One region of the Paenibacillus macerans genome, then DNA from elsewhere that is predicted to be linked to it. Evidence: predicted binding sites of a transcription regulator. Region 1 holds the regulator's gene; each other region holds the start of a gene.
What was found. The regulator Rex, encoded in region 1, represses fermentation and respiration genes when NADH is low (regulators of the CRP and FNR family bind a similar motif). The targets are predictions, from matches to a motif close to TTGTGAAATATTTCACAA.
Positions count from the first base shown of each region.

Region 2: DYE26_RS25885 (DUF1641 domain-containing protein) is a predicted target of Rex. The motif match lies at 5,951-5,968, and genes of this name have one in related genera.
Region 3: pflB (formate C-acetyltransferase) is a predicted target of Rex. The motif match lies at 2,695-2,712, and genes of this name have one in related genera.
Region 4: ric (iron-sulfur cluster repair di-iron protein) is a predicted target of Rex. The motif match lies at 3,279-3,296, and genes of this name have one in related genera.

Region 1 is NZ_UGSI01000001.1:594,629-602,392, forward strand. Features, by position in the region: gene panB (3-methyl-2-oxobutanoate hydroxymethyltransferase) at 1-404, shown strand, start outside; gene panC (pantoate--beta-alanine ligase) at 401-1,303, shown strand; gene panD (aspartate 1-decarboxylase) at 1,304-1,687, shown strand; gene DYE26_RS02780 (tetratricopeptide repeat protein) at 1,837-2,466, shown strand; gene dinG (ATP-dependent DNA helicase DinG) at 2,664-5,546, shown strand; gene DYE26_RS02790 (redox-sensing transcriptional repressor Rex) at 5,559-6,215, shown strand; gene DYE26_RS02795 (amidohydrolase) at 6,205-7,503, shown strand.
Region 2 is NZ_UGSI01000002.1:611,998-619,761, forward strand. Features, by position in the region: gene cydB (cytochrome d ubiquinol oxidase subunit II) at 1-184, shown strand, start outside; gene cydD (thiol reductant ABC exporter subunit CydD) at 184-1,920, shown strand; gene cydC (thiol reductant ABC exporter subunit CydC) at 1,917-3,683, shown strand; gene gltC (glutamate biosynthesis transcriptional regulator GltC) at 4,933-5,844, shown strand; gene DYE26_RS25885 (DUF1641 domain-containing protein) at 6,052-6,495, shown strand; gene DYE26_RS25890 (NAD(P)/FAD-dependent oxidoreductase) at 6,511-7,689, shown strand; gene gdhA (NADP-specific glutamate dehydrogenase) at 7,762-7,764, opposite strand, start outside.
Region 3 is NZ_UGSI01000001.1:383,268-391,031, forward strand. Features, by position in the region: gene adhE (bifunctional acetaldehyde-CoA/alcohol dehydrogenase) at 1-2,488, shown strand, start outside; gene pflB (formate C-acetyltransferase) at 2,784-5,045, shown strand; gene pflA (pyruvate formate-lyase-activating protein) at 5,121-5,876, shown strand; gene DYE26_RS01735 (extracellular solute-binding protein) at 6,072-7,460, shown strand; gene DYE26_RS01740 (carbohydrate ABC transporter permease) at 7,546-7,764, shown strand, end outside.
Region 4 is NZ_UGSI01000001.1:372,834-380,597, forward strand. Features, by position in the region: gene DYE26_RS01670 (Gfo/Idh/MocA family protein) at 1-1,051, shown strand, start outside; gene DYE26_RS01675 (sugar phosphate isomerase/epimerase family protein) at 1,094-2,062, shown strand; gene DYE26_RS01680 (winged helix-turn-helix transcriptional regulator) at 2,247-2,564, shown strand; gene DYE26_RS01685 (FAD-dependent oxidoreductase) at 2,624-3,190, shown strand; gene ric (iron-sulfur cluster repair di-iron protein) at 3,374-4,072, shown strand; gene DYE26_RS01695 (hypothetical protein) at 4,228-4,953, shown strand; gene nirB (nitrite reductase large subunit NirB) at 5,180-7,618, shown strand; gene nirD (nitrite reductase small subunit NirD) at 7,656-7,764, shown strand, end outside.

The DNA.
Region 1 (7,764 bases):
GCATCCAGGGCAAAGATGCGCAGGACGCCCGGCGCCTGCTGGAGGACGCCAAGGCGCTGGAGCGCGCGGGGGCGTTTGGGATCGTGCTGGAGCTGGTCACCGAGGAGGTGGCGGAGGCGATTTCCAAGGAGCTTTCCATTCCCACGATCGGCATCGGCGCCGGCCGCGGCTGCGACGGCCAGGTGCTCGTGTTTCACGATGTTCTTAAATATACCCCGGATTACCGGGACAAACGTTTCGTCAAAACGTATGCCGACATCGGAACGCAAATCCGCAGCGGCATTTCGGAATACGTACGCGAGGTCAAAACCCGCGCTTTCCCGGCTCAGGAGCATGTGTTCGCCGCGGAAGACGGCGTGCTTGAGACGTTGTACGGCAAAGGAAAGGTGGAAACAAAAGCATGAAGACCTTTACGGAAATCCGGGCGCTTCGGGAGCATTTGCAGGCGGAGCGTTTTGCCGCGGCGGGGAAAGGGGAGGACCTGCGGGTTGGACTCGTCCCGACGATGGGCTACTTGCATGAAGGCCATGCCAGCTTGCTGCGCAAAGCGCGCGGCGAGAATGACCTCGTCGTGCTGAGCGTGTTCGTCAATCCGATCCAGTTCGGACCAAACGAAGATTTTGAACGGTATCCGCGCGATGCGGAAAAGGATTTGGCGCTCGCCGAACGGGAAGGCGTCGATGCTGTATTTATGCCGAGCGTAGAGGAAATGTATCCCCGCCCGACCTGGACCAAGGTCAAAGTCGCGGAGCTGACGGAACGCCTCTGCGGCGCTTCGCGGCCGGGGCATTTCGACGGCGTGACGACCGTCGTGAGCAAGCTGTTTCACATCGTGCAGCCGGCCCGCGCCTATTTCGGGCAAAAGGACGCCCAGCAGGTGGCCGTGATCGCCCAGATGACGGAGGATTTGAATTTTGACGTGGAGATCGTTCCGTGCCCGATCGTACGGGAGGCGGACGGCCTCGCGCTCAGTTCGCGCAACGTATATTTGAGCCCCGAGGAGCGCAAGGCGGCGCTCGTGCTGTCCAGAAGCCTTCTTCAGGCGCGGGAGAAAGCGCAAGCGGGCGGGGCGGTCACAGCCGGCGAAATCCGCGCGGATCTGACCCGGAGCATTGGCGGTGAACCGCTGGCCGATATCGATTACGTGGAGATCGCCGATTTTCCGGGACTGTCTCCGCTCGCCGACACTGAACGCCTTGACGATGCCGGCCGCGGCGCCGACGCGCTTATCGCGGTGGCCGTGAAGTTCGGCACGACGCGACTGATCGATAACGTGATTTTGACCAAAAAGGGGATGGCCTAATTGTTCAGAACGATGATGAAATCAAAAATCCACCGCGCGACCGTGACCGAAGCGAATTTGAACTATGTCGGCAGCATTACGATCGATGAAGAGCTGATGGAGGCCGCCGATATTCTGGAGAACGAAAAAGTGCAGATCGTCAACAACAACAACGGCGCGCGCCTGGAAACGTACGTGATTCCGGGACCGCGCGGCAGCGGCGTCATCTGCCTGAACGGCGCGGCCGCGCGGCTCGTGCAGCCCGGCGACAACGTCATTATCATTTCCTACGCGGCGATGTCTCCCGAGGAAGTGCGCAGCCACCAGCCGACCGTCGTTTTCGTGGACGAAAGCAACCGGCCCGTGGAAAAAGCCCATCAGGAGCTGCACGCGGCCATTCGTTAAATAAACCCGTACCGCGCGCCTGAATTTCGCCGCCAATCGGAAGCAAATATATGCAATTGACGCTTGCGGGAATGAAAAGCCCGCCCGAAACAAAAAATGATCTTAAGGCTCGGACTGATTTCATTTTCGTTAAGGGTGGGATGCGAATGATGTTTCAGCATGTTTTTGCGGAAATGAATGAGATGTTGGATGATATTTCGCGTAAATATCCGCTGGCCGCGGGCGCCCAAAAGCAGGAGCTCGCGCAAGCATGGCGACTGCTCAAGCACATGAGCGACGGGATCATTGAAGAGTGGCTTTGTTTCGAAGAGAAGATGGCCGCGCTGCGCCAAAAATGGGGCAGCCTTGAAGCCGAGGAGGTCCTGTCGCTCCCCGAGATCGAAACGGGTCCGTTTATCAAAGGACAAGGTTATTATAAATTGATGATGTTTCCCCAAGCGCTGGAGCAGTTTGAGCAGGTGCTGAAGCAGTATCCCGGCAGCGCGCTTGGCCGTACCTACCTGGCCATGTGCCATCTGCATCTGGAGCGAAGCGAGGAAGCCGCGCGGCAGTTTTGGCTCGTTCTGGAGAAAGCCGGAAACAAAAGGCTTCGCTCCATCATTTATAATGCGCTCGGCTGCATCGAGGCGCAAAAAGGCATTTTGGCCAAAGCCAAGGAATACTTTACCCTGGCTCATCACAGCGATCCGTCCCTCGCCGAGCCTTTGGCGAATCTTGAGGCATGTTTGAGCAGCACGGGCAAATTGTATTATGGCAATGAATTGGCCTCTTTGCTGTAAACCGTCTTAATCGTTGGCATGATCGAACTTTTTATGGCAGAACCGGTTGAGCGATGCGTAAGTCCGCCCATGAGCGCGGGCGCATCGCTCTTTTATTTTGTGATTTTAATTACACATAACGCCCGGCATGAATTTTCAAATCGCTCTTCTTCTGTTATGCTGTATTAGAGACTGGAACGAAAGGGACTTAAAAAGCAATGAAATATGCCGTGCTCGATTTTGAAACGACGGGCAACCAGTCCTCCGATGAAATTATTCAAGTGGGACTTGCCATTATAGAACCGGATAAGTCGATTTCGCAGGTATACAACTCCTTCGTCAAACCGGGAATACCGATTCCGCCGTTCATCACGGGGTTGACCGGCATCACCGAAGACGATGTCAAGGATGCGCCGGACCTCGACGAAGTGATGATGGAGATGGTTCCGCTGCTGAACGATGTAGTGCTGGTCGGGCACAATGTCGCTTTCGACTTCAACTATCTGCAAAGCGCTTTGGACAAAACGGGTTATCTGCCGTTTACGGGGCGGATTCTGGATACGATGGACTTCCTGAAAATCCTCTTTCCTTCGCTGACCTCCTATCAGCTGGGGCTTGTGGCCGCCGAATTCGAGGTGCAGCACGAGCGTCCGCACCAGGCGGACAGCGACGCCTTGGCGACGGCGCTGATTTTTCTGAAATGCCTGGAGGAATGCGAGCGGCTGCCGCTGTTGACCCTGCAGCGCCTGGCGGATTTGTTTGCGGGCGAGGACAGCGACCTCGGCTGGTTTTTCGATGCCATGGTCCAGGAGAAGGAACGCGAAACGGAGCAAAGCGATGACGGTTACATCTTTTATCGCCAGTTCGCGCTGCAGGCCGAGGATTGGATGGATATCGAATCTCCGCGGGGCGCTATGGCGGACAATCCGCTGGAGGGTGTGTCCTTTGAGCAGTTCATGGAGCAGGTGAGGGAGCGGCTGCGCGAAAGGCTGCCCCAATACGAGGAGCGCGATGCTCAGAACAAGATGCTGGAGGAAGTGAGCCGGGCTTTTAACGATGACAAGCATCTGCTGATCGAAGCGGGGACCGGAACGGGGAAATCGCTTGGTTACTTGCTGCCCGCGATCTACCATAGCGTCAAACGGGAAGAAAAAGTAATGGTCAGCACGCATACCATCAACCTGCAGGAGCAGCTTCGGGAAAGAGACGTTCCGCTGCTCGCCGAGGTGGTGCCGTTTCCTTTCCTGGCTGCCGTATTTAAAGGCAGGCAGCATTATTTGTGCTTGCGCAAATTTGAACATAAAATAAATAGAAGAGACTTTGCCACGCCGAAAGAAGAGGTGATGACGGCGGCGCAATTGGTAGTGTGGCTGACGCAAACGGTCAACGGCGACGATGAAGAGCTCAATTTGGGCAATCGCGGCGGCGATTTCTGGGAAACGGTGGCCAGCGAGTCGGACTCCTGTCTCGGGCGGTCCTGCCCATGGTTCCGCAAATGCTTCTACCATCGGGCCAAACATGAAGCCGGGGTCGCCGATGTGGTCATTACGAACCACTCCAAGCTGTTTACCGATATCCAGGCCGGGCATCAGCTGCTGCCGGGATACGAGCGTCTGGTCATCGACGAGGCCCATCATTTGGAGGATGTGGCGGGGAAACACCTGGGCATTCATATGAAGTATTTTACTGTCATTCATACGCTCACCCGGCTGTTTAAAGACAGCAAGACCGGCCAGCTGCCAAATCTCCGCATCGCTTTGCAGGCGGCGGGGGGCGAAAAAACGGGCGAATGGTGCCAGGTCATCGACGAAATGTACCCGACGCTGATCGATGTGAAGGAAAGCTGGGACAAGCTCAGCGAGCTGCTGTTTGCCCTGATGCCGGAACGGAGCGACGCCGCGCCCGGCGATCCGGGCCAATTCGTTTACCGCCTGCTTCCGCTAAAGAAACCGAAAGAATGGGATAAGCTGCTGGCGCTGGAGAACCAGATCTATGTCTCGCTAGGGGACGTGCTCCGCAAAGGCGACCGGATGCTGGCGCAAATCCGGGAAGAGCAGGAGGATTACGGTTCCGAAAGCCTCCTGACCGACATCAACGGGTTATTCAAGGATTTGGCCAACGAGCGGGAGGCCCTGCGTTTCTTCATGAAGCTGGAGAACGAGGAGACGGTGTACTGGATGGAAGCGAACGGGAATTTCCGCAGCCGCTCCCTGCAGATGTATGCCGTTCCGATCGACGTTAGCGCGCAATTGAAGGAATACTTTTTCGACAGAAAAAAAAGCGTGGTGATGACCTCGGCGACGCTGTCGGTCGACAAGTCGTTCCAGTATATGATCGAACAGCTGGGACTGACGGAAGCGGCCGGGGAAGGACGGCTGAACACGGCGATGCTGCCGTCGCCGTTTGATTACCGCAGCCAGGCGCTGCTCGTCATCCCGCGCGATTTTCCGAGCGTAAAGGGGAGCGTGGGCGACGACCATTTCGTCAGCACGCTGGTGCGTTCGCTCGCCGATACCGCGGTTGCGACGCAAGGCCGCATGCTGGTGCTGTTCACATCGTACCGGATGCTGCGGCAGGTTTACGAGCCGTTGAAGGAGCTATTGTCGGCGCAAGGAATCACGGTCATCGGCCAGGGGATGGACAGCGGCAGCCGCAGCAAGCTGACCCGGCGCTTTCAGGGCCAGGCGGCGTCCGTGCTGCTGGGGACGAGCAGCTTCTGGGAAGGCGTGGACATTCCGGGCGAAGCGTTGACGAGCCTGGCGATCGTCCGCCTGCCCTTCCAGCCCCCCAACCATCCGCTGGTGGAAGCGAAAAGCGAACGGCTGCAGAAGGAGAAGAAAAATCCTTTCATGAAACTGTCCGTGCCCCAGGCGGTCATCCGCTTCAAGCAGGGATTCGGCAGGCTCGTCCGCTCCTCGCAGGACCGGGGGATCGTGGTTGTTTACGATACCCGCATCTTGGAGTCTTACTACGGGAAATACTTTTTATATTCACTGCCCGGGCCGAAGATGGAGCATATGCCGCTCACTCAGATGGTTCCGCGCATATCGGAATGGTTAAATCCGGGAGACGAAAACGTCTCTAAGTCCGCGTCAGAATAGGGGGATAAACGTATGAAATCCGAAAAAATTTCCGATGCCGTCGTCCGCCGGCTGCCGGTGTATTTGCGGTTCCTCAACGAGCTGAGCCGGCGCGAAGTGCCTACGGTGTCCTCGCAGGAGCTCGGCCAGAAGCTGGACCTCAACCCGGCCCAGATCCGCAAGGATCTGGCCTACTTCGGCGATTTCGGGCGAAAGGGCATCGGCTACGATGTCGCGTATTTGATCGAGAAAATCCAGCAAATCCTCAACTTGGACCAGCAGATCAACGTTGCGCTGGTCGGCGCCGGTAATTTGGGGCAGGCGCTTTCGAATTACAACGCTTATTTGAAAGACAACATGAAAATCGTGGCGGTGTTCGACGCCTCTCCGGCCAAGATCGGCACGCAAATCAACAACATCACGATCCAGCCGATCGAAGACCTGACGGAAACGGTGCGGGAGAAAAATGTCCGGATCGGGATCATTACCGTCCCGGATTACGAAGCGCAGCGCGTGGCGGATCAATTGGTGGCGGCGGGAATCGGGGCCATTCTGAACTTCGCTCCGACGATTTTGAAGGTGCCGCCGGAAGTCCGCATCCATGCCGCCGATTTCACGACCGATTTGCTCAGTCTGGCTTATTATTTGAATGATGGAAACGGAAAGGAACAACCTGCCCATGAGTCGTAAATGGTTAATCAAGAACGGAACCTTTGTCGTGTTCGAACAAGATCGTTCCATTGTACAGGGCTATATGCTCGTTGAGGGCGATACGATTTCCTATATCGGCGAGCAGCTTCCTGAAGGGGCGGAAGACGCGGAAACCTTCGACGGAAAAGGGCTGCTGTTCATGCCGGGGCTGATCAACACGCACGGCCACGCGGCGATGTCGCTGCTGCGCGGATACGGCGACGACATGGTGCTGCAGACCTGGCTTCAGGAAAAAATGTGGCCGATGGAAGCCAAGTTCACCGCCGGCGATGTGTACGCTGGGACGGCGTTGTCCGTGCTGGAGATGCTGAAAGGCGGAACGACCACGTTCCTGGACATGTACGACCATATGGATGAAGTGGCCAAAGTGGTTCAGCAGTCGGGCATCCGCGCCGTGCTGATGCGCGGCGTCATCGGGTTGTGCCCGCCGGACGTGCAGCAGCAGAAGCTGAACGAAGCGATCGCGTTTGCGAAAAATTGGCACGGTCAGGCGGACGGCCGAATCACGGCGATGATTTCGCCGCACGGGCCGTACACCTGTCCGCCGGAATTTTTCGAGAAATTCGTGCAAGCGGCTAATGATCTGGATCTGCCGATGCATACGCATATGTCGGAGACGCGGGCGGAAGTGGAGCAAAACGTGAACGATTACGGGGTCAGACCCGTTCAGCATTTGCTGAACCTCGGGATGTTCTCCCGTCCGTCGCTGCTTGCTCACGCCGTGCATTTGACCGATGAGGAGATCGATATTTTGGCGGCCCATAACGTGGCGGTGTCGCACAATCCCGGCAGCAACCTGAAGCTGGCCAGCGGCGTGGCGCGGGTGCCGGCACTGCTTGGCAAAGGCGTGGTCGTTTCGCTTGGAACGGACGGCGCCGCCAGCAACAACAACCTCGATATGCTCGAGGAGGTCCGCCTCGCCGCGTTGATCCACAAAGGCGTTTCCGGCGATCCTACCGCCGTTCCGGCGCTGGAAGCCCTCAAAATGGGCACGGAATACGGGGCGAAGTCGGTGTTCTTGGCGAATACGGGGAAACTCGCGGCCGGCATGAAGGCGGATTTTATCGCGCTGAATACGGAACAGGCCCATTTCCTGCCGAAGACGGATTACGTTTCCCATGTCGTCTATTCGGCCGGCTCCAAAGATGTAGAGCATGTGTGGGTTAACGGCGAGCAGTTGGTCAAACACGGGGCTTGCCTCACCCTCGACGAGGAGCGTATCCGGCGCGAGGCGCAAGAGGCCTTCGAAGGGCTGCTGGCCCGGTAGGCGCTTGGAGGCTTGGCACTGGTTGCTTGCTGCTTTTTGAATGGCGCGTGAAGCTGCGGCCGTGGACGTGGACGTGTCATGTTCGTGGCTGCACCTGTGGCTGTGCCTGTAATTACGGCGATTTAGCGGTAAAAAAGGGCGTTATTTTCGGATTTGAAGAGGTTTCCGCTGCAATAAGGGACTTTTTTGTCGCTATTTCCCGGCATAGGCCGTGATATTGACGATATCGCCGTCCTCGGGGAAAATAAGAACTAACATAGC
Region 2 (7,764 bases), on a different contig from region 1:
CATGGTCAGCTCGATCAGCGAGACGTTTTCCCTGACGATCCAGAACGCGTCTTCCGGGCCGTATTCGCTGAAGGTCATGACGATCGTGTCTTTAACCCTGCTGCCGTTTGTGCTGGGGTACCAAATTTGGAGTTATTTCGTTTTCCATAAACGCGTACACGAGAAGGAGCATTTGGAATATTAATGGGACGCGGTTTGATGAAATTTCAAGGGGTGCGGCCGGTCATGGCGATCATGGCCCTGCTGACCCTGCTTCAGAGCATCGCAATCATCGGGCAGGCTAAATGGCTGGCGGAGATCGTCTCCGCCCTGTTTGCCGGCGCCAAGCTGCAGGAACAAGCCGGCGGGGCCGGTTTGTTCCTGCTTGCTTTTATGGTGCGGCAAATTTGCGCGCTGACGATGCAGAAGACGGCCTACCGCTTTGCGGAAGAGACGGGGCGGGACCTGCGGAAGCAGGTGCTGGAGAAGCTGTTTCAACTGGGTCCGCGGTTCACTGGAACCGAAGGCACAGGGAACCTGGTGACCTTGGTGCTGGAGGGCGTGGCCAAATTCCGCAATTACCTGGAGCTGTTTCTGCCGCGGATGCTGGCGACCGGGCTGACGCCGGTGCTGATTTTGGCCTACGTTTATAAGCTGGATCTCGCTTCCGGGGTTATCCTGACGATCACGATGCCAATTTTGATCGCGTTTATGATTTTGCTCGGGCTGGCGGCGCGGAAGCAAACGGAGCGGCAGCTCAAATCGTACCGCGTGTTGGCGAACCATTTCGTCGATTCGCTGCGCGGTCTGGAGACGCTGAAATTCCTCGGGCGCAGCAAATCGCATCAGAACTCGATCGCCCGGGTGAGCGACTCCTACCGTTCGGCAACAATGCGCACGCTGCGGGTCGCCTTTTTGTCTTCGTTTGCGCTCGACTTCTTTACGATGCTGTCGGTCGCTTCGGTGGCGGTCAGCCTCGGGCTGCGGCTGGTGAACGGGGAAATGCTGCTGCTGCCCGCGCTGACCGTGCTGATTTTGGCGCCGGAGTATTTTTTGCCGGTGCGGATGGTCGGGGCGGACTTCCACGCCACCCTGGACGGGAAAGAAGCCGGAGAAGCGATGCAGGCGATCATCACGGCGGCGGAGGAGGAGGCGTCCCAGGCGGCGCCGGTGCCGGAAGGCGTGGCCTGGGCGTGGACGGCGGACAGTACGCTGGCCTTGCATGACGTAGGCATGATTCATGAGCGGGAGGCCAAGGCCTCGCTGGAGGACGTCCGGCTGTCGCTACGCGGCATGGGCAAAATCGGCATCATCGGCGAAAGCGGAGCCGGAAAGTCGACGCTGATCGACGTGATCGGCGGGTTTTTGCGGCCGACATCCGGCGGCTTTGAGCTGAACGGCAGCGCGCTGGGCGACTTGACGGCCGCGGGCTGGCGGGAGCAAATCACTTATATTCCGCAGCGTCCGTATATTTTCAGCGGCAGCCTGGCCGATAATATAAGCTTCCATGCGCCCGGGGCGTCGCGCGGGGACGTGGAGCGGGCGGCGGTGGCGGCCGGGCTCGGGGAATTGGCGCGCAGCTTGCCCGGCGGGCTGGACGAGCCGATCGGCGGCGGCGGTCGGACGCTGAGCGGCGGCCAGGAGCAGCGGGTGGCGCTGGCCCGGGCTTTAGTCAGCAAACGGCCGATCATTTTGCTCGACGAGCCGACGGCCCATTTGGACATCGAGACGGAATACGAATTAAAGAATACGATGCTGCCTTTGTTTGAAGGCAAGCTTGTATTGCTGGCGACGCACCGCCTGCATTGGATGCGGGAGATGGACTGCATTATCGTGATGGAGCAGGGCCGGGTAGCGGAAACGGGAACGCATGGCGAGTTGATGAAGAAACGGGGCGCTTATTACCGCATGGTTGCGGCGCAGCGGGAGGAGATCGGATGAAGCGGGAGTCTTGGATTGGCCCTTATTTTCGTTTATACAGCGGACGGTTTGCCCTTTATTTGCTCCTCGGTGTGCTTACGCTGCTCTCCGCCGGCATGCTGATGTTTACTTCCGGTTTTCTGATCTCGAAGTCGGCGCTGCAGCCTTACAATATTTTGCTGGTGTACGTGCCGATCGTCGGCGTGCGCACATTTGGGATCGGCCGGGCGGTCATCCACTATGTCGAGCGGCTGGTCGGGCATGACACGGTGCTGCGGATTTTGGCCCGGATGCGGGTGCGCCTGTACCGGATTTTGGAACCCCAGGCGCTTTTTATCCGCTCCCGCTACCGGACGGGGGACATTCTCGGGGCGCTGGCCGATGATATCGAACAGCTGCAGAACGTATATATCCGCACCGTGTTTCCGGGTCTGGTCGCTTTGATTTTGTATGCCGCGGCCGTAATTGCGATGGGATTTTTCGATGTGACGTTCGCTTTGCTGCTGGCGGGGTACATTTTTGTTTTGGTGGCGGTGCTGCCCTATGTGACGCTGCGGCTGACCCGGCGGACCAACGAAGAGGTCAAACGCGAGCGTGGCGGGCTGTACCGCACCTTGACCGACGCCGTCATGGGCATCGGCGATTGGGTGATCAGCGGCCGGGCGGACGAATTCCTGGCCTCGTACGAGCGGGATGAGGCGGCCGTGGCCCGCAAAGACCGCAAGCTGCGGGCATGGGCGCGCTGGCGGAGCCTGATCGGACAAATGGTCGTTGGCCTCGCCGTCGTCTCGATGGTGTACTGGGCCGGCGGGCAGGCCGCGGCCGGACAGATCGACGCCACGCTGATCGCCGCGTTTGTGCTGATCGTGTTTCCGCTGGCGGACGCGTTTTTGCCCGTCTCGGACGCGGTGGAGCGTATCCCGCAGTACGGCGTGTCGTTGGCGCGGCTGGAGCGGATCGAGCACTCCGGCGGTGAGCAGCGGCAGGCCGCTGGCGGAGCGGGCGTTGCCGGCGGGAGCGGGGGATTCCGCGGCATGGCCCCGGAGGCTGCTCAAGCCGTCCACATTCGGCTGCAGGGCGTGCGCTTCGCGTATGCGGCGGGCGGCGCCATTTCCGTGGACGGTGTGTCGCTGGACATCCCGCAGGGCAAGCGGGTTGCCGTGATCGGCCGCAGCGGCGCGGGCAAGTCGACGCTGCTGAAGCTGATCCAGGGGGCGCTTGCCCCAAGCGATGGAACGGTGACGTTTAACGGCGTCCCCGCCGCGGCCTTAGGCGAACGGATGCCGGAGTACGTGTCCGTTCTGAATCAGAGCCCGCATCTGTTCGACACGACGGTGGCGAACAACATCAGGCTCGCCCGGCCGGAGGCTGCGGACGAGGAGATCCGCCGGGCCGCGCAAGCTGCGCAGCTGGGCCCGCTGATCTCGGCGCTGCCGGAGGGCCTGAACACGCCGATGCGCGAAACGGGCCAGCGTTTCTCCGGCGGCGAACGGCAGCGCGTGGCGCTGGCGCGGATCTTGCTGCAGGACACGCCCGTGCTCATCCTCGATGAGCCGACCGTAGGGCTCGATCCGCGCACGGAGCGTGAGCTGCTGGCGACGATCTTCCGCACGACGCAGGGCAAAACGCTCATCTGGGTGACGCACCATCTGGTCGGCGCGGAGAAGATGGACGAGATTATTTTTATGGAGCATGGCCGCATCCTGATGCGGGGCACCCACGCCGAACTGATGAAGTCCGAACCGCGCTACCGCAATCTATACCGCTTGGACCGGCCGGATTAACGGCTTGGCAGCGGTTATAGGCTGTATGTCGAGGGACTCCGGCGGCAGCATCAAACCGGATGTAGCAATGGCAAGACCGGCTGCTTACCACTTCATTCGATTCATTCGTTATTGGAGTTAGCGGGTTCGGCATCCGGGGGCTTGGGTCTTTCGCTAACGGTTGTGATAGCCGTTATTTAGCTGAAAAGCGGGGGTTTCAATTTCTAACGGTTGCAACGGCGCTTACTTGGGTGAAAAAGGCTCGAATCCGCGGAAAAAAGCAAAAATTAGCTTTATGGCAACCGTTAAATTTTGTTTTGGTCACATTATGCCGAAATAACGGCGCTGGCAACCGTAAGAATGACGGCTCGCCCGAGAGGCCGCGTCTTTCTGATCGTCAAGCGCCGTTTTTAGTTTTGAGCTAGCTAAAACAGCTCGGCTTGGGAAGTATGTTTGACAGCAGCCGGCTTCCGGAATGACGAGGACCGTCGGCCTTCAAATAACGTCACTTTTTGTTCTTATTCTCCTGCCCCCCCGGCATATCCATCCCATTAGCGGCATTCTTTGTCCTTATTTTCTTATGAATGGTGCGAAACGGGGATATTTCTTCACGATTCGAGAAAATAGCGGCATAAATTGCCTTTATTTTTTTCAAATTGATCGATATCGCCGGAATAACGTCATTTTTTGCTCTTATGGTTTCTGTTGGAGTTCACCGAGTTCGCTAGAGTCCGCCGGAGTTTGTTGAGTTTCGCTAAAGTCACCGAAATTTCGCCGCATTCAACCGCATTCCGCTGAAACTCGCTGGATTTGGCTGGAATCCAACCGAAGTTCCGCAGCATTCCGTATAATCCCGCTGAAGTTCGCCGCGTCCCGCAACATTCCGTTGAAGTTCGCAGCATTCGCGGCACCCCGCCGCATTCCGCTGGCGTTTTCCGGCAGCCTGGTCCTAGTGCCTGCAAATTATGCAGGTATTTTCTTATGTTTCCAGCGCTTTTTCCTGAAGTCTATGCTTCCGTTTCGGTCGCTTCCCTTATATAATGGAGATTAATATATTTACACGGAATGTAAGGGATTTAATGGGTTAATAATCTAATGGTTTAATAGTTTAATGATTTAATGGTGGAGCCATTTAAATGGCCTGCCGGCGGTAGAGCATCGCTTGCTGCGGGCAAGTGCGCCAAAGGCTGCTGACGGCTTAGGAGAAGGCTTTTTCACGAAACAGGTGAATCCGGTTTTTCTGAGGCGTCTGGAATAGGGAGGGTGTGGCATGGAACTGAGGCAAATCCAATATTTCATCGAAGTGGCCAAACTTGAGCATGTGACTGAGGCATCCTACGCTCTGCACGTTTCGCAATCGGCGGTAAGCCGGCAAATTTTCAAGCTGGAAGCGGAGCTGGGCGTGGACTTGTTTATTCATGAAGGGCGCAAAGTCAAGCTGACGCCGATCGGCCGGCAGTTTTTAAACCAGATGGAGCAGCTGATGAAAGTCATCGACCATGCCCGTCAGGAGATCGAAGAATATTTGGATCCCGAGCGGGGGACCGTGCGGATCGGCTTCCCCAGCAGCTTGGCGGCGCGGATGGTTCCGGCGGTCGTTTCGGCTTTCCGCAAAAAGTACCCGTATGTCCATTTTCAACTGCAGCACGGCTCGTACAAAGAATTGATGGACTGGGTCGTCGAAGGGGAGATCAACCTGGCGGTGATGGGGCCGGTGCCGCAGCAGGAACCGCAAATCAACGGCGAGATTTTGTTCCGGGAAAAATTCGTGGCGCTCCTTCCCGCCGGACACTCTATGGCCGACCAGCCCTCTTTGAAACTAAGCGATTTGAAAAACGATGTGTTTGTCTTGTTTCCCAAAGGTTTCATCCTGCGCGATATCGTGGTGAGGGCTTGCGCCAATTTGGGGTTTCAGCCCAAGGTCGCTTTTGAAGGGGACGATCTGGATGCCATCAAAGGGCTGGTTTCCGCGGGCCTTGGCCTGACGCTGCTGCCGGAAATCGCCTTAAGCGAGCAGATTCCGCCGACGATTGTGACGGTGCCGATCAATGAACCGCAGGTCACCCGGGATGTCGGGGTCATCGTTCCGGCGGGGCGCGAAATGGCGCCGACGGAGAAGCTGTTTTATGAGTTCCTGAAGGAGCTTTCGCCCCAGGCGCTGGGTTATATATCCCCTGGTTAAGCGAACCGAAAAATTTTTAATAATTAAGGACCGTGAAAATAATCACTTTCATGGTCCTTTTTTGTAGAAAATGTGGTACAATTTATTGGGATTGTTGCAGGTTGAGATGTGCCTTTTTTCACTAACCAAAAATGGTTGGAGTAAGAGAAGGTTGGAACACTAAGGAACAAGCAAGTACTTAAGATCTATTGCAAAGGAGAATCGGAAATGTCAGAAACAATTGCCGAAACGAAGACGGAGCAAGGCGGCGCCTTGTCTGCCGGGCAGCAGGAGCGTGAACTTCTGGAGCAGCTGTTGAAGCCGGAAGTTCAGGAATCCTTGAGCGTGCTGGTAGAGCAGCTTCCTAAATTAACGGAAATGGTCGGCGCGCTGACCAAATCGTATGATTTTTTCAAATCACTGTCGACGGACGAAGTGCTGAAAAACGACATGGTCGGCGGTTTCGCGGAGGTGGCCGGACCGGTGGTGGGCACGGTGAAGAAAGTAGCCGCCAACGTCATCGAAGCCAGAGATCGGGCTGAAGAGAGCCAGGAGGTAATCGGCTTGTTCGGTCTGCTTAGAATGCTTAAGGATCCGCAGGCGCAAAAGCTGTTTCGCTTTGTGAATGCTTATCTTCAAGTCTCTGGCGCACGCGACAGTCAACAAAAATAACGGAGGATAATAACCATGGCAAAAGAAATTGTAATTTTAGGTGCCGGTTACGGCGGCGTGCTTAGCGCTTTGACCGTTCGCAAATATATGGACAGATCGGAAGCGCAGGTGACGGTCGTTAACCAATATCCGACGCATCAGATCATTACGGAGCTGCATCGTCTGGCTGCCGGCAGCATTTCCGAACGGGCGGTGGCGCTGCCGCTGGATAAGCTGTTTAAAGGAAAAGACATCGATCTGCGTATCGCCACGGTCAAGAGCTTTTCGGTGGATAATAAAGAAATTAAGCTTTCCGACGGTTCGACCCTGACTTATGACGCGCTGGTGGTCGGGCTTGGCAGCAAAACGGCCTACTTCGGCATCCCGGGTCTGGAGGAGCACAGCATGGTGCTGAAATCGGCCGACGACGCCAACGCGATTTACAAGCATATCGAGGAGCGGATCAGCGAGTATGCCAAGTCCGGCAATGAAGCGGACGCCACGATCCTGATCGGCGGCGGCGGTTTGACCGGCGTCGAGCTGGTTGGGGAAATCGCCGACCAACTGCCGAAGCTGACGAAGAAATACGGCGTGGACCGCGAGGCGATCAAACTGCTGCTCGTGGAAGCGGGGCCGAAGATTTTGCCGGTGTTGCCGGATTCTTTGATCGAACGCGCGACGGCGAGCCTGGAGAAACGCGGCGTGAAATTTTTGACCGGGTTGCCGGTGACGAATGTCGCGGGCAATGTAATCGATTTGAAGGACGGCCAAAAAATCGTGGCCAACACTTTCGTCTGGACAGGCGGCGTGCAAGGCAATCCGCTCGTGGGCGAGTCCGGCCTGGAAGTGAACCGCGGACGCGCTTCGGTCAACCAATTCTTGCAGTCCGTTTCCCATCCGGACGTGTTTGTGGTCGGCGACAGCGCGGTATTTATGGGACCTGACGGCCGCCCGTATCCGCCGACGGCGCAAATCGCCTGGCAAATGGGCGAGCTGACCGGCTACAACCTGTTCGCTTTCTTGCGCGGCAAAAAGATGGAAGGGTTCGAACCGGTCAACTCCGGTACGCTGGCCAGCCTTGGCCGCAAGGACGCCGTAGCGACGATCGGCGCCAACAACACCGAGCTGCGCGGTCTGCCGGCCACGATGATGAAAGAAGCGAGCAACATCCGCTATTTGTCGCACATTAAAGCTCTGGACGCCCTGGCTTATTAATTTAGCCGGGCTCTAGCGAAAAAAAGCGCCCGGGACATTAGATCCCGGGCGCTTTTTTTGGTTTTATTCTATTTA
Region 3 (7,764 bases), 210 kb from region 1:
AATCGTGCAGGCGATGGCCCTGGCGGGGCTCGACAAGCACATGCATTTGGCGAAAATGGCGGTGGAAGAAACAGGGCGCGGGGTCTACGAGGACAAAATCATTAAAAACATGTTCGCCACGGAGTACATTTACCACAGCATCAAGTACGACAAAACGGTAGGCGTTATCGAGGACAACGATTTTGACAGCTTCCAAAAAATCGCCGAGCCTGTCGGCATCATCATGGGGATTACTCCGGTGACGAACCCGACGTCGACCACGATTTTTAAATCGCTGATTGCGATAAAAACACGCAACCCGATCATCTTCGGCTTCCATCCGTCCGCTCAGAACTGCAGCGCGGAAGCCGCTAAAATATTACTGGAGGCCGCAGTGAAGCACGGGGCGCCCGCCGACTGCATCCAGTGGATCGAAAATCCGTCCATGGACCGCACGAACGCTTTGATGAACCATCCGGATGTGGCCTGCATTCTCGCTACCGGCGGTTCCGCGATGGTAAAAGCGGCTTACAGCTGCGGCAAACCGGCCCTTGGCGTCGGCCCCGGCAACGTGCCTTGCTTCATTGAGAAGAGCGCGAATCTCGATCAGGCCGTCAACGATCTGATTCTTTCCAAAACTTTCGACAACGGCATGATCTGCGCATCCGAGCAAGCGGTCATCATTGAAGAACCGATATTCGATCAGGTGAAAAAGAAAATGATCGCGAACGGCTGCTATTTCGTGAACAAAGATGAAGCGGCAAAACTGACGGCGGGCGCGATCATCGCCGACAAATGCGCGGTGAACCCGGCGATTGTTGGACAACCGGCCACGAAGATCGCGGAAATGTGCGGCATCGACGTGCCGGCCGGAACGAAAATTCTCGTCGCCGAAATCGAAGGCGTCGGACCGAAATTCCCGCTTTCTGCGGAGAAGCTTAGCCCGGTGCTCGCTTGCTATAAAGTGAAAAACGCCGAGCAGGGCATCGAACGCGCGTTGGAAGTCGTGCAGTTCGGCGGCATGGGCCACTCTTCGGTCATTCATTCGAACAACCAGGAAGTTATCCAGAAGTTCTCGGACCGGATGCCGACCTGCCGGATTTTGGTGAACCAGCCTTCCTCGCAAGGCGGCATCGGCGACATTTACAACTCGAACCTGCCTTCGCTGACGCTGGGCTGCGGGTCTTACGGACGCAACTCGACTTCGTCGAACGTCACGGCCGTCAATCTGATCAACGTGAAAAGGGTGAACCGTCGTACCGTGAATATGCAGTGGTTTAAAGTGCCGAGCAAAATTTATTTCGAGAAGAATTCGACGCAATATTTGGCGAAAATGCCGGACATCTCCCGCGTCATGATCGTCACCGACCCGATGATGGTGAAGCTGGGTTACGTGGAAAGAGTCGAGCATTATCTCCGCCAACGCCAAACGCCGGTGGCGATCGAAGTGTTCGCGGACGTTGAACCGGATCCTTCGACCACGACGGTGGAACGCGGTACGGAGATGATGGCGAAGTTCCAGCCGGACTGCATTATCGCTCTCGGCGGCGGGTCGGCGATGGACGCAGCGAAAGGGATGTGGCTGTTCTACGAATACCCGGATGAAGATTTCTTTAACCTTAAACAAAAATTCATGGATATCCGCAAACGCCTTTACAAATATCCGCGGCTCGGACAAAAAGCGAAATTCGTGGCGATCCCCACGACCTCGGGTACCGGTTCGGAAGTGACGTCGTTTTCCGTCATCACGGACAAAATCAACGGCAATACGAAATATCCTTTGGCGGATTACGAACTGACGCCGGACGTGGCGATCATCGACCCGGTCTTTGTATACAGCTTGCCGAAAACCGCCGTGGCCGACACGGGCATGGACGTTCTGACGCATGCGATCGAAGCTTATGTATCCGTCATGGCCAACGACTATACGGACGGACTGTGCATTAAAGCGATCCAGCTCGTCTTCCAGTACCTTGAAAAATCGGCGCTGACCGGCGACGAACTGGCCCGCGAGAAGATGCACAACGCTTCCACGATCGCGGGGATGGCGTTCTCGAACGCATTCCTCGGCATCAACCACAGCTTGGCCCATAAATGGGGCGGCGAATTCCATACCGCGCATGGACGGACCAACGCGATTCTGATGCCGCACGTCATCCGCTACAACGCCAAGAAGCCGACGAAATTTGCCGCTTGGCCGAAATACACGCATTTCGTCGCCGACGAACGTTATGCGGAAATCGCCCGCATCTTGGGGCTGCCGGCGCGGACGACGGAAGAAGGCGTGAAGAGCCTGATCAATGCGATCCGCGACCTGAACAGAAAGCTCGGCATTCCGGAAACGTTCCAGGATCTCGGCTTCGATCCGAAAGTGTTCGAATCCCGCGTCGATTATTTGGCCGACCGCGCGTTCGAAGACCAATGTACGACCGCCAATCCGAAGCTGCCGCTGGTGACGGAGCTGGCGGAAGTTTATCGCGACGCTTTCTACGGAAGATTTGAAGATTAAGTGAACAAAGGGCTTTGAAAACGTGAGAAATATCACTATATGTGATATTTCTCACAATCTTATTCGACAAATTGAGCTATGATTACAGTATAAATGATCCCTCAAAGTTTGATGACGGATTAGCCCCGGGAATAACAACGGGGGCTCAATCGAAGCCTTAATCGGGTACATTTAACGCTATAAATGTGAAAATTATCACGTAAATTATGTGAAAAATATCACAAATTTTAAGGGATCATGAGGCGCGGTACATCTCCTTCGAACCGCGACCAAAATATAAATGGAGGGAATAAAGATGTCGGTGATCGAAAAGGAAGTACAAACCGTGGACAATGCTTGGAGAGGATTCAAACCGGGCAAATGGATGAAAGAAGTGAACACCCGCGATTTCATCCAAACCAACATCAAACCTTATGAAGGCAACGAATCCTTCTTGGCGGGCGCGACGGCCAACACAAAAGCTTTGTGGGAAATCGTGTCGCAGCTGTCCAAGAAAGAACGGGAAGCCGGCGGAGTGCTGGATGTGGACGTCAACACGCCATCCACGATCATTTCCCACGCTGCGGGGTATTTGGATAAGGACAAGGAGCAAATCGTAGGCGTACAGGGCTCGGCCCCATTCCAACGCACGATTCGCCCGTTCGGCGGGATCAATATGGTCATCAACTCCTGTAAGGCTTATGGCTATGAACTGCCGCAGGAAATTATAGACTTGTTTACGCATATTCGCAAAACGCATAACCAAGGCGTTTTTGATGCTTATACATCGGAGATGAGAGCGGCTCGTAAAGCCGGCATTATTACCGGGCTTCCCGACGCTTACGGCCGCGGCCGGATCATCGGCGACTACCGCCGGGTGGCGCTGTACGGCGTGGATTTCCTGATCAAGCAAAAACAACAGGAACTGAAAGCTCTCGAAGTGGATGTCATCGACGAGGATGTGATCCGCCTCCGCGAAGAACTGTCCGAACAAATCCGTGCGCTCGGCGAACTGAAACAGCTGGGCGAAATGTACGGATTCGATATTTCCAGACCGGCAAACAATGCCAAAGAAGCTTTCCAATGGCTGTATTTCGGTTACCTGGCAGCCGTTAAGGAACAGGACGGGGCCGCAATGTCCCTCGGACGCGTATCCTCCTTCCTGGACGCTTACATCGAACGCGACCTGGCCGAAGGAACGCTGACGGAAGAAACGGCGCAAGAACTGGTCGATCATTTCGTCATGAAGCTGCGGATCGTGAAATTCCTGAGAACTCCGGAATACAACGAACTGTTCAGCGGCGACCCGACTTGGGTAACGGAATCGCTGGGCGGCATGTCGGTGAACGGCAAAACGCTCGTTACGAAAAACAGTTTCCGCTTTCTGCACACGCTGTACAATCTCGGCCCGGCTCCGGAACCGAACCTGACGGTGCTTTGGTCGGAACAACTGCCTGACGCGTTCAAGAAATATTGCGCCAAAGTATCGATCGAGACCAGTTCGATCCAATACGAAAACGACGACCTGATGCGTCCGATCTACGGCGACGATTACGGCATTGCCTGCTGCGTGTCGGCGATGGAAATCGGTAAACAAATGCAGTTCTTCGGCGCCCGCGCCAACCTGGCCAAGGTGCTGCTGTACGCCATCAACGGCGGTAAAGACGAAAAATCCGGCGTCCAAGTCGGTCCGGAATATCCGGCGATCACGTCCGAGTATCTCGACTACAATGAAGTCAAGAAACGTCTGATTCCGATGATGGAGTGGCTGGCTAAGCTGTATGTCAACGCGCTGAACGTCATCCACTACATGCACGATAAATATTGCTACGAACGGATCGAAATGGCGCTGCACGACCGCGACATTCTGCGGACGATGGCCTGCGGTATCGCCGGCTTGTCCGTAGCGACCGACTCGCTGAGCGCGATCAAATACGCCAAAGTCAAACCGATCCGCAACGAAAACGGCATCGCCGTCGACTTTGAAATCGAAGGCGAATTCCCTTGCTACGGCAACAACGACGACCGTGTCGACCAAATTGCGGTTGAACTCGTGGAAACGTTCATGGGCATGATCCGCAAACACAAAACTTACCGTAACTCGCTGCCGACGCAATCGATCCTGACGATTACCTCGAACGTCGTATACGGTAAGAAAACGGGGACTACGCCGGACGGACGCAAAGCGGGCGAACCGTTTGCGCCGGGGGCCAACCCGATGCACGGCCGCGACAAGAAAGGCGCGCTGGCTTCCTTGAGCTCCGTGGCCAAACTGCCGTACGAACACAGCTTGGACGGCATTTCCAACACGTTCTCGATCGTGCCTAAGGCGCTGGGCAAAGAACTCGACGCCCGCAAATCGAATCTGGTGTCGATGATGGACGGCTACTTCGGCAGCAAAGCCCATCACCTGAACGTCAACGTATTCGATCGCGAAACGCTGCTGGATGCGATGGATCATCCGGAAAATTATCCGCAGTTGACGATCCGCGTATCGGGTTATGCGGTGAACTTCATCAAGCTGACCCGCGAACAACAGCTGGATGTCATCAACCGGACATTCCACGGCAAAATGTAATCCCATTTCCTGCATACAGGCAGCCGATTTCAGGTTGAACCTCCGGTTCAACCTGCCACAGAAAGGGTGACGAAAATGCTAAAAGGTCGCATACATTCATTAGAAACTTTCGGAACGGTCGATGGCCCGGGTATTCGCTTCGTGCTCTTCATGCAAGGCTGCCTGCTGCAGTGCCAGTACTGCCATAATCCAGACACCTGGAACCTGTCGGGCGGAAAAGAAATGACGGTAGAGGAAGTGCTCAGCGAAATCGAACCCTACCTGAACTACTACCGCCCGTCCGGCGGAGGGCTCACGGTCTCGGGCGGGGAAGCGACACTGCAAGCCCCGTTCGTGACCGAGCTGTTCCGGGAAGCGAAGAAACGCTGGAACCTTCATACTACGCTGGATACAAACGGGTATAATGAAGGGGATAAAATCCGCGACCTGCTGGATGTGACCGACCTCGTACTGCTCGATTTAAAGCATATCGACAACGAAAAGCACATCAAGCTGACCGGCAAACCGAACGACCGGATGCTGAACATGGCCCGCTGGCTGTCCGATCATGGACGGAGCATGTGGATCCGCCACGTATTCGTGCCCGGCATCCATGACGACGAACAAGATCTGCGGGAGCTTGGGCGGTTTATCGGCAGCTTGCAGGGCGTTGAGAAGTTCGAGATTCTCCCGTACCACCAAATGGGGATCTACAAATGGCAGGAGCTTGGCTGGGATTATCCGCTTGACGGCGTTCCATCGCCGACGGAGGAACAAATCGAATGGGCGTACCGGATCATTCATGAGGGAGAACGGGAAGCGGCAGAGCAAAGAGAAGTTCATGTCAATTAACATGACGTAAAACTTAATAATCTTGACCAAAACGGTTAAATCGGACAATTATATGTCAGGTTTAACCGTTTTCATTTTGTCTTTTGGATGATATTATCCCTCTAAAAGAAAAATGTCCTCCTTACCAAAGAAGAAGACGCTTTCTATAATGGGGGTGTAAGTGAATCTACCGCGTTTGAGGAGGGGTCTAGAAATATGAGGAAAAGTTTGCTGCTGTTGCTGTCTTTGATTTTTATCGCCTCCGCGCTGCTCGCCGGCTGCGGATCATCAGGCAACGGGGGGAATAAAGCTCCGGCGAACGAAGGGCAAGGGACCGAGAATAAGGGGAATGCCGGATCCGGGACAGAGACAAGCAATGAACCGTTCGAGATTACGATTCGCCACACGCAAGTCGGGGAATCGAAGAAGTTCCGGTTAGCGATGCTCGAGGATATCGTCAAGCAGACGGAAGCGGCCGTCCCTGGCCTCACGATCAAGCTGGATGCGGTGGACTCCGAAGTCAACCGCAAGGAGAAGCTGCGCGGCGAAATGGCCGCCGGGAAACCGCCGGAAATCTTCGACGTGTTCGGCAGCCCGGATGCGGCACTGTATGCCAAAGAGGGCTTGATGCTCGATTTGACGCCGATTATCGAAGAGCTTGGCATCAAGGATAAATTTACGACCCTCGATCCGTTTACCCATGACGGCAAAGTGTACGGACTGCCGATCGGCGGATCGATCGAAGGTTTCTTCTACAATAAAGAATATTTTCAGCAAAAAGGGCTGCAGGTGCCCAAAACGCTGGGCGAACTGGAGCAAATCGCCGAGAAGATCAAGGCCGACGGCAAAATTCCGTTTGCGCAAGCCTCCAAGGACGCCTGGATTCCGTTGATGACCACCAACAATTTATGGTCGTATTACGCGGGGCCTGAAATTACGTACGGGTTCAAAAGCGGCGCGACAAAATGGACGGACGAAAATATGGTTAAAGCGATCGCCAAACACCAGGAATGGGTGCAAAAGGGATATTTCAAAAAAGGCGAGCTGGGCTTTGAATACGCGGACATGCGAAATCAGATCATCACGGGCGAAGCGATGATGATGATGGACGGCTCTTGGGCCAACTCCGTCTTCCGCGATCCCGAGCAGGCCGGCGACATGGTCGGTAAAATCGGCTACTTCAACATGCCGCCGCTAAACGAAGGCGACCCGGTCATCGTCATGCAGGACGCCAACAACGGTTACGGCTTCTCCAGCGCCGTCGCTGAAGATCCGCGGAAGCTGGCGGCCGTCAAAGAGTTCATCAAAAACATGTGGACGGAAGAAATGCAGCTGCGCGGCCTTAAAGAAGACGGCGTGCTGCCGGCGATGAAAATGGATCTTGAGCAAATGAAAACGGCGTCCGATGATCCGCTTATGCAGGACATTTTCAAGGGCGTCAGCGAAATCGGGACCTCGTTCCCGGCGTTTGACGCTCTGGTGCAGGCTGATGTCAATACGGCGCTGAGCATGGGGATTCAGCAAATTATCGGCGAAGAAATCAAGCCGGAGCAAATGCTGGAAAACGTCCAGGCCGCACAGGATGCAGCCAACGCCGTAGAGTAACCGATCACGAATGAATTTTGGCAAGGGCGCCGCTCGCCTCGATGGCGAGGGGGCGCCTTTGCTCCCGACTACGGAGGTTATTGGCATGAACAAAGCGCTTAGAAATCCCCTGCTGTACGTGCTGTTTGTTTTACCGGCTTTTGTGCTTTTTCTGGCTTTCTTTATATATCCGATTTTTACCGCCATTAATCACAGCTTTGCCAGCTGGAACGGAATCTCGAAAAATCTAAGCTATATCGGTCTGGACAATTACGCCACGGCCATGCATGATAAAGCTTTTTGGAAATCGGTGCGCAACAACGCG
Region 4 (7,764 bases), 220 kb from region 1:
ATGCGGCGGCATCGCCAATGGAAAACATTTGCCGAGTCTGAAGCAGCAACCAGAGGTAGAGCTGGTCGCCTTCTGCGACATCGTGGAGGAACGCGCGCAAAAAGCGGCCGCCGAATACGGCGTAGAGGGAGCCAAAGTATTTACCGATTTCCGGAAATTGCTGGCGGAAAGCGACGCTGAAGTGGTTCACGTCTGCACGCCAAACGATTCGCATGCGGAAATTACCGTCGCTTCGCTGGAATCGGGCCGCCACGTGATGTGCGAGAAGCCGATGGCCAAAACGGCGGAGCAAGCCCGTCAAATGCTGGACGCGGCCAAACGCACGGGGAAAAAGCTGTCGATCGCATACCAAAACCGCTTCCGCAGCGACAGCCTTTATTTGAAGGAACTGTGCGAAAACGGTGAGCTTGGCGACATCTATTTCGGAAAAGCTCTGGCGCTGCGCCGCCGCGCCGTTCCGACCTGGGGCGTGTTCCTGGACGAAGAGAAGCAGGGCGGCGGTCCGCTGATCGACATCGGCACCCATGCGCTTGACTTGACCTTGTGGCTGATGGACAATTACGAGCCGAAAAGCGTCACCGGTTCCGTATTCCACAAACTCGGAAACCGCGAAAACGCGGCGAATGCGTTTGGCCCTTGGGATCCCGAGCAATTTAAAGTCGAGGATTCCGCGTTTGGCTTCATTACGATGAAGAACGGGGCGACGATTATTCTGGAATCCAGCTGGGCGCTCAATATCGTCGAGGTTGGAGAAGCGAAAACGCTGCTATGCGGAACGGAGGGCGGCGCCGACATGACGAACGGCCTGCGCCTGAACGGCGAAAAATTGAGCCGCCTGTACGAAACCAACGTCGATCTCGGATCCGGCGGGGTCGCTTTCTACGAAGGCAAACAGGAAAACGAATCCACCCGTGAAGCGAGAGCTTGGGTGCAAGCGATCTTGGAAGATAAAGAGCCGCTCGTGAAGCCGGAACAGGCGCTTGTGGTCACGGAAATTTTGGAAGCCATCTATAAATCGGCCAAAACCGGCCAAACCGTATATTTTGACTAACCCGGCCTTGGGCCAAACCACGAAGCAAGGAGGAGCATAGAGGTGAAATTAGGAGTATTTCTGGTTCTGTTTGGAGGCCTTCCGCTCGAACAAGCGCTCGATAAGGCGGCCGCACAAGGGCTGAAAGCCGTGGAAATCGGCACCGGCGGACATCCCGGGAACGCCCACTGCAATCCCGATGTGCTGCTGGAAAACAAGGCGGCCCGGGAAGAGTTCAAAAAAATGGTGGAGTCCCGTGGACTCATTATCAGCGCGCTTAGCTGCCACGGCAATCCGCTGCATCCGCAAAAGGCGATCGCCAAGGAGTTCCACGACGTTTTCGTCAAAACCGTGCAATTGGCCGAGTTGCTGGAAGTGCCGGTCGTCAACACGTTTTCCGGCTGCCCGGGCGATCATGAGGATGCCAAGTATCCCAACTGGCCGGTAGCGCCTTGGCCCAACGACTTCCAGGAAGTTCTGGACTGGCAGTGGAAAAATAAAGTCATTCCGTATTGGACGGAATGGGGCAAATTTGCCGCCGATCACCATGTGAAGATCGGGCTTGAGTTGCACGGCGGATTTTCCGTGCACACGCCGGCGACGCTGCTGCGCCTGCGCGAAGCGGCCGGCGAAGTCATCGGGGCCAACCTCGACCCGAGCCATATGTGGTGGCAGGGAATCGATCCGGTGCAAGCGATTGCGATCCTTGGCAAGGCCGGCGCCATCCACCATTTCCACGCCAAAGATACGACGATTGATCCGGTGAACGTAAACCGTTACGGCATCACGGATATGCAGCCTTACACGAACATGCAGGAGCGGGCTTGGCAGTTCCGCACCGTCGGTTACGGCCACGATCTGAAGACGTGGGCCGACATTATCAGCGCGCTTCGGCTGTACGGCTACGATTACGCGGTAAGCATCGAGCACGAAGACGGGCTAATGTCGATCGATGAAGGATTTACCAAAGCCGTGCGCAATCTGCAGCAAGTGCTTATGGAAGATTCCGCCGCCGAGATGTGGTGGGTATAACTGACCATAAACGTAATATACTATATTAGCGGCTGCCGCCAAGGCGGCCGTTTTTTCGGATACGGGGCGTGAATGAAGAGTCCCCCCTTACTTTCCGCGTGTAAATATGCTATTATGAAATATATTAACTTACTTAACGTAAGTTTAACGCTTGTAGGCTTGCTATAATAATGAGGTGAATGTTATGGATGAGCATTCGTATGGAATGTGTCCGCGATTTGAATCGGCTTTTTCGTTTTTGGGAAAACGCTGGAACGGCTTGATTATTCAAACCCTGATGAGCGGGCCGAAACGCTTCAAGGATATTTCCAATCAGATTCCTTCCATGAGCGATAAGATGTTATCGGAACGGATGAAGGATTTGGAATGTGAGGGGATTTTGGTCCGTCATGTTTATCCGGAAACGCCGGTTCGCATCGAATATGAATTGACCGAAAAAGGGCGGGCGCTTCGTCCGGTGATGGAGCAGGTGCAGTCCTGGGCGGAGCAGTGGATTAAATAAGCTCATGCCGTTTTCGGGTCGCGAAGGCGGCATGAAAATTTTAGAAAGTAGGTGTACTTGTGGCTGAGGTAATTGTAATCGGGGCAGGGCCGGCTGGAGCCAGCGCGGCGTTATTTTTGGCCAAGGCGGGCAAAGAAACGCTTGTTCTGGACAGCAACGCAAGCATGACGAAGCGGGCCTGGATTGAGAACCATTACGGGGCAAAGGACATTTCCGGACCGGATTTGCTCAAAATCGGACGGGAGCAGGCCGAAAAATTCGGCGCCAAGTTCATTGAAGAAAAAGTGACGCATATCGATGCCAACGGAGGTTCGACAGTAACCGTAAAAACGGAATCCGGCCGCAGCTACGAGGCGTCCCATATCATATTGGCCACCGGCGCGTTGACCGATCTTGCAAGCGCTACCGGCCTGGAGCTGAAAGAAGGCCGCGAGCCGAGAATCAAAACCGTCATCGCTACGGACGGGCAAGGCCGGACCAGCGTTCCGCGAATCTGGGCGGCCGGCACGGCGGCGGGCGTCAGCGTTCATACGATCATTACGGCAGGCGACGGGGCAAAGGTCGCCATCGAGTTGATCAGCGAAATAAACGGCGAACGGTACGTGGATCACGATGTGCTGAAATAAAACGAACTTATTTGCAAGTCCAGACGATAACAAGGCCTCCCGGTTACGGGCGGCCTTTAAATATTTTGAGCGGAAGCAAGAAAAACAAAAGTGATTAAAATCACAAGGAGAGGCGCTTCTATGCGTTAAGTTAAAAACGTAAGCTTACGACATTAGCTCAGGAGGTCTTTCCGGATGAATCACATACAAGCATTATTTAAGGAACAAGACATGGTTCGTGATATCGTGCTTCGTTTTCCAAAATCGGCGGATTATTTCCGCGGGCGGAAAATCGATTTTTGCTGCGGCGGCGCGCGTCCGTTGGGGGAAGCGGCGGCAGAGCGGGGGATTCCGGTTGAAACGCTGCTCACGGACTTAAACCGCTTGGCGGCCGAACATCCCCGGGCAGAGGAAGAACAGGATTGGACAAAGGCGGAATCGGCCGATTTGATCGGGCATATCGTAAACACGCACCATCGCTATTTGCGCGAGGAACTGCCGGAAATTCAAAAAAACGTGACCAAGGTGTCCCGGGTCCATGGGGATGCGGATACGCATTTGCGCGAGGTCGAGCGGTTGTTCGGTGAGCTTCGGCGCGAGCTGCTGGAGCATACCGACAAGGAAGAGGCAGAGGAGTTTCCTAAGATAATCCTTTGGGAGAAGAGCCGGGACCCGGAAGTGCTGGAAAAATTGCAGTCCGCCATCGCGGAGTTGGAATCCGAACACGACGCGGCGGGCGACATTCTCAAACAACTGCGGGAGTTGACCGACGATTTTCAGCCGCCTGGCCATGCGTGCACGACGTACCGTTTGACCTATTCGCGTCTAGAAGAGCTGGAAGCCATGACTTTTACGCATGTGCACCTGGAGAACAATATATTATTTCCGCGATATACAATATAACTTGAAGTATTCAGGCCTCGCCCTTCCCTGCTTAGGGAAGGGTTCTTTGCGCCTGCCCCGAAATTTGAGAACTTTCTGCCGGTCCGGTATGCTTAAGATATGGAATATTCCTGGATTGAATCAGGGAAAATGATTAAAGGAAAGGCGGGGCGGCGATGCGCTGGAGATTGAAATGGCTGGCAGGACTGTTGGTTTTGGCCGCGTTCTTCACGGCAGCCTGCGCCGATGGCGGGACGATCGACAAACCGGACCCTTCGGAGGAGCTGCAAAGCGAGGATGGGCATGCCGATGACATTACTTTAACGATTGACGGGGGGACGTTTATCCCCGATGTGACGCGCAGTTTGCATTTTGATTATACGGAAGGGATTACCGTTCTTCAGGCGCTTGAAAGCAGCGGTATCGTAAAACTGACGGAGGATAGGGGCAAAATTCAATCCGTGGGTGAAGTTTCGCTTGATTCGACGCTGGAGTGGGGGATCCGCCTAAATGACAAGGAGCTGCCGTCCCGCGATTGGGACAAACAGCTCAAGGCGGGGGACAACATACTCGTTTACGTTAAAACCGCGGGCAGCGCAACGGCGGGGCAAAATGGAGCATCGCTGCTGCTGACCGTGAACGGGGGCAGTCAAAATCCGCAGCTTAAAAGCTATTTTGTCCATCAATACAATGAAAACACGACCGTGAGGGATTTGCTCAAGCGCAGCGGGATCGTGGAGCTGAACAAAACCGGGCAACATATCGTTTCCGTCAATGGTTATCGTCCGGAGGAGACGGAAGCATGGGTGCTGAAGGTCAATCATAAGAAATTGCTGGACACCGGCCTTGACATGAGGTTAAAACCCCAGGACAATGTGGAAATCGCTTTGGTGCGAAAATAAGTTTCGGAGAAAAAGCAAATCCGCAGTTCTCTTAGATAAGAGGCTGCGGATTTTTCAATAGGTATGCAAAAAAAAATGTGACAATTAAATGTGATAACTTTCACAATTAATGTGAATGAAATCACAAACTATTCATAATTTTAAATGTATACTTTCGGCATAAGGGATTGCAGGTAATCAACTAACAATTCGGAACAGTCTTATTCTGAAAGGGGCTTGGATGAAGATGGCTACAGCAAAAGAGAAACTGGTCGTGATCGGTAACGGAATGGCGGGCATCAGTACCGTTGAACAAATATTGAAACTAACTTCCAAATTCGAAATAACGGTGTTTGGCAGCGAGCCGCATCCCAACTATAACCGGATCATGCTTTCCTATGTGCTTGAAGGCAGCAAAACGATAGACGATATTATTCTGAACGATTTGAACTGGTATCGCGATAACGGGATTACGCTGCATACCGGAACGGCGGTGGCCCGGATCGACAAGGATACGAAGGAGGTTGTCACGGAGGACGGCCAGCGCGTGCCTTACGATAAGGTGCTGATCGCTACCGGGTCGACTTCGTTTATCCTGCCGATTCCCGGCAGCGATAAGGAAGGCGTGGTCGGCTTCCGCGACATTTCGGACTGCGAGCAAATGATCCAGGCGGCCAAGACTTGCCGCAAAGCGGCGGTCATCGGCGGAGGCCTGCTCGGACTGGAGGCGGCCAAAGGGCTCGTTCAGCTCGGCATGGACGTGACGGTCGTGCATTTAATGGAAGATTTAATGGAGCGTCAGCTGGATCATCAGGCGGCGGGGATGCTAAAAGCGGAACTGGAGCGCCAGGGCATCAAATTTAAAATGGGCGCGCAGACGACCGAACTGCTTGGCGGTTCGCGGGTAAGCGGGCTGCGGTTCGCCGACGGCACGGAACTGGAAGCGGAGTTCGTCGTCATGGCGGTCGGCATCAAGCCGAACGTTGCGGTGGCCAAAGCGAGCGGCATCGAAGTGAACCGCGGGATCGTCGTCAACGACTATTTGCAGACATCGCTGGAGGGCGTTTATTCCGTCGGCGAATGTACGGAGCACCGTGGCGTCTGCTACGGACTGGTCGCTCCGCTGTTTGAGCAGGGCATGGTACTGGCGAAGCATATCAGCGGCGTGGAAACCGCGCCTTACGCCGGTTCGGTCGTTTCGACCAAGCTGAAGATTTCCGGGGTTGACGTTTTTTCGACCGGCGAATTTATCGATGGTCCGGAACATACGGTGATTTGCAGCAAAGACGACTGGAAGCGGACCTACAAAAAAATTCTGCTGAAGGACAACGTTTTTGTCGGCGCGGTGCTGTTTGGCGATATTAACGATTCGGCCGAGCTGCAGAAGCTGATCAAGCAGAAGGCGGAGATGACGGACGAACTGTACGCCGCGCTGATGGGCACGGGCTGCTGCGGCGGCGGCGGAGCCAAGAAAGCTTCGGTGGAAACGATGGCGGACGACGAAATCGTCTGCGGCTGCAATGGGGTAACCAAAGGCACGATCGTCGACGCGATTGCCAATCAGGGTTTGACGACCGTCGACGAGATCAAAGCCTGCACCGGGGCAACCCGCTCCTGCGGAGGCTGCAAGCCGGTGGTTGAGCAAATTTTGCAATACGTGCTGGGAGACGGGTTTCAGTCGGCGGCGAAACAGGGCATCTGCGGTTGCACGACGCTGAGCCGCGATGAAATTGTGGCGGAGATCAAGGCGAAAGGGCTGCAGACGACCAAAGAAGTGATGAACGTGCTTGGCTGGAGCCAGCCTGAAGGCTGCTCGAAATGCCGCCCGGCCATCAACTATTATCTCGGCATGCTGTACCCGGAAACGCACGAGGACGAAAAAGAATCGCGCTTCGTCAACGAGCGGATGAGCGCCAACATCCAAAAGGACGGAACCTATACGGTTGTTCCGCGGATGTACGGCGGTGTGACGACGCCGGAGGATCTGAAGAAAATCGCCGACGTATCGCTGAAATACGATGTGAAAGTCGTTAAGGTCACCGGCGGCCAGCGGCTGGACTTGATCGGCGTGAAAAAAGAAGATCTGCCGAAAGTGTGGGCCGAGCTCGACATGCCGTCGGGGTACGCCTACGCCAAATCGCTCCGCACGGTGAAAACCTGCGTCGGTTCGCAGTTCTGCCGGTTCGGCACCCAGGATTCGATGGGCATGGGCGCGCTGCTTGAACGGAAATTCGAACGGCTCGACTTTCCGGCCAAATTCAAGATGGCGGTAAACGGCTGCCCGCGCAACTGCGCCGAATCGTGCACGAAAGATATCGGGATCGTCGGCAACGACGGCGGATGGGAGATCTTTATCGGCGGCAACGGGGGGATCAAGGCCCGGCTTGCGGATTCGCTGTGCAAGGTGAAGACCGACGAGGAACTGATCGAGCTGTGCGCAGCCATCATGCAGTATTACCGCGAGACCGGCAATTATCTGGAAAGAACGTCGGAGTGGGTTGAACGGATAGGGCTGGACAATATCCGCGCGGCGGTAGTGGAAGACGCGGAAAACCGCAAAGCGCTGGTGGAGCGTATTGAGTTCGCCTTGAAGCAGGTCACGGATCCGTGGAAGAAGATGCTGAACGACGAAGAAACCCGCGGCAAGCTGTTCCACAGCCTGGAAATGAGTAAACAGGCGAACTAAAGCCGTTAGACGGATGACAGGAAAGGGGAAGAGGAGCATGAACAAGGACATGAGTAAAGAGGCATTTTTCCCGGTTGGGCATGTGGAGCAGTTTCTGCCCCAGATCGGGCGCGTGGTGGAAGCGGGAGGCCGCGAACTGGCGGTGT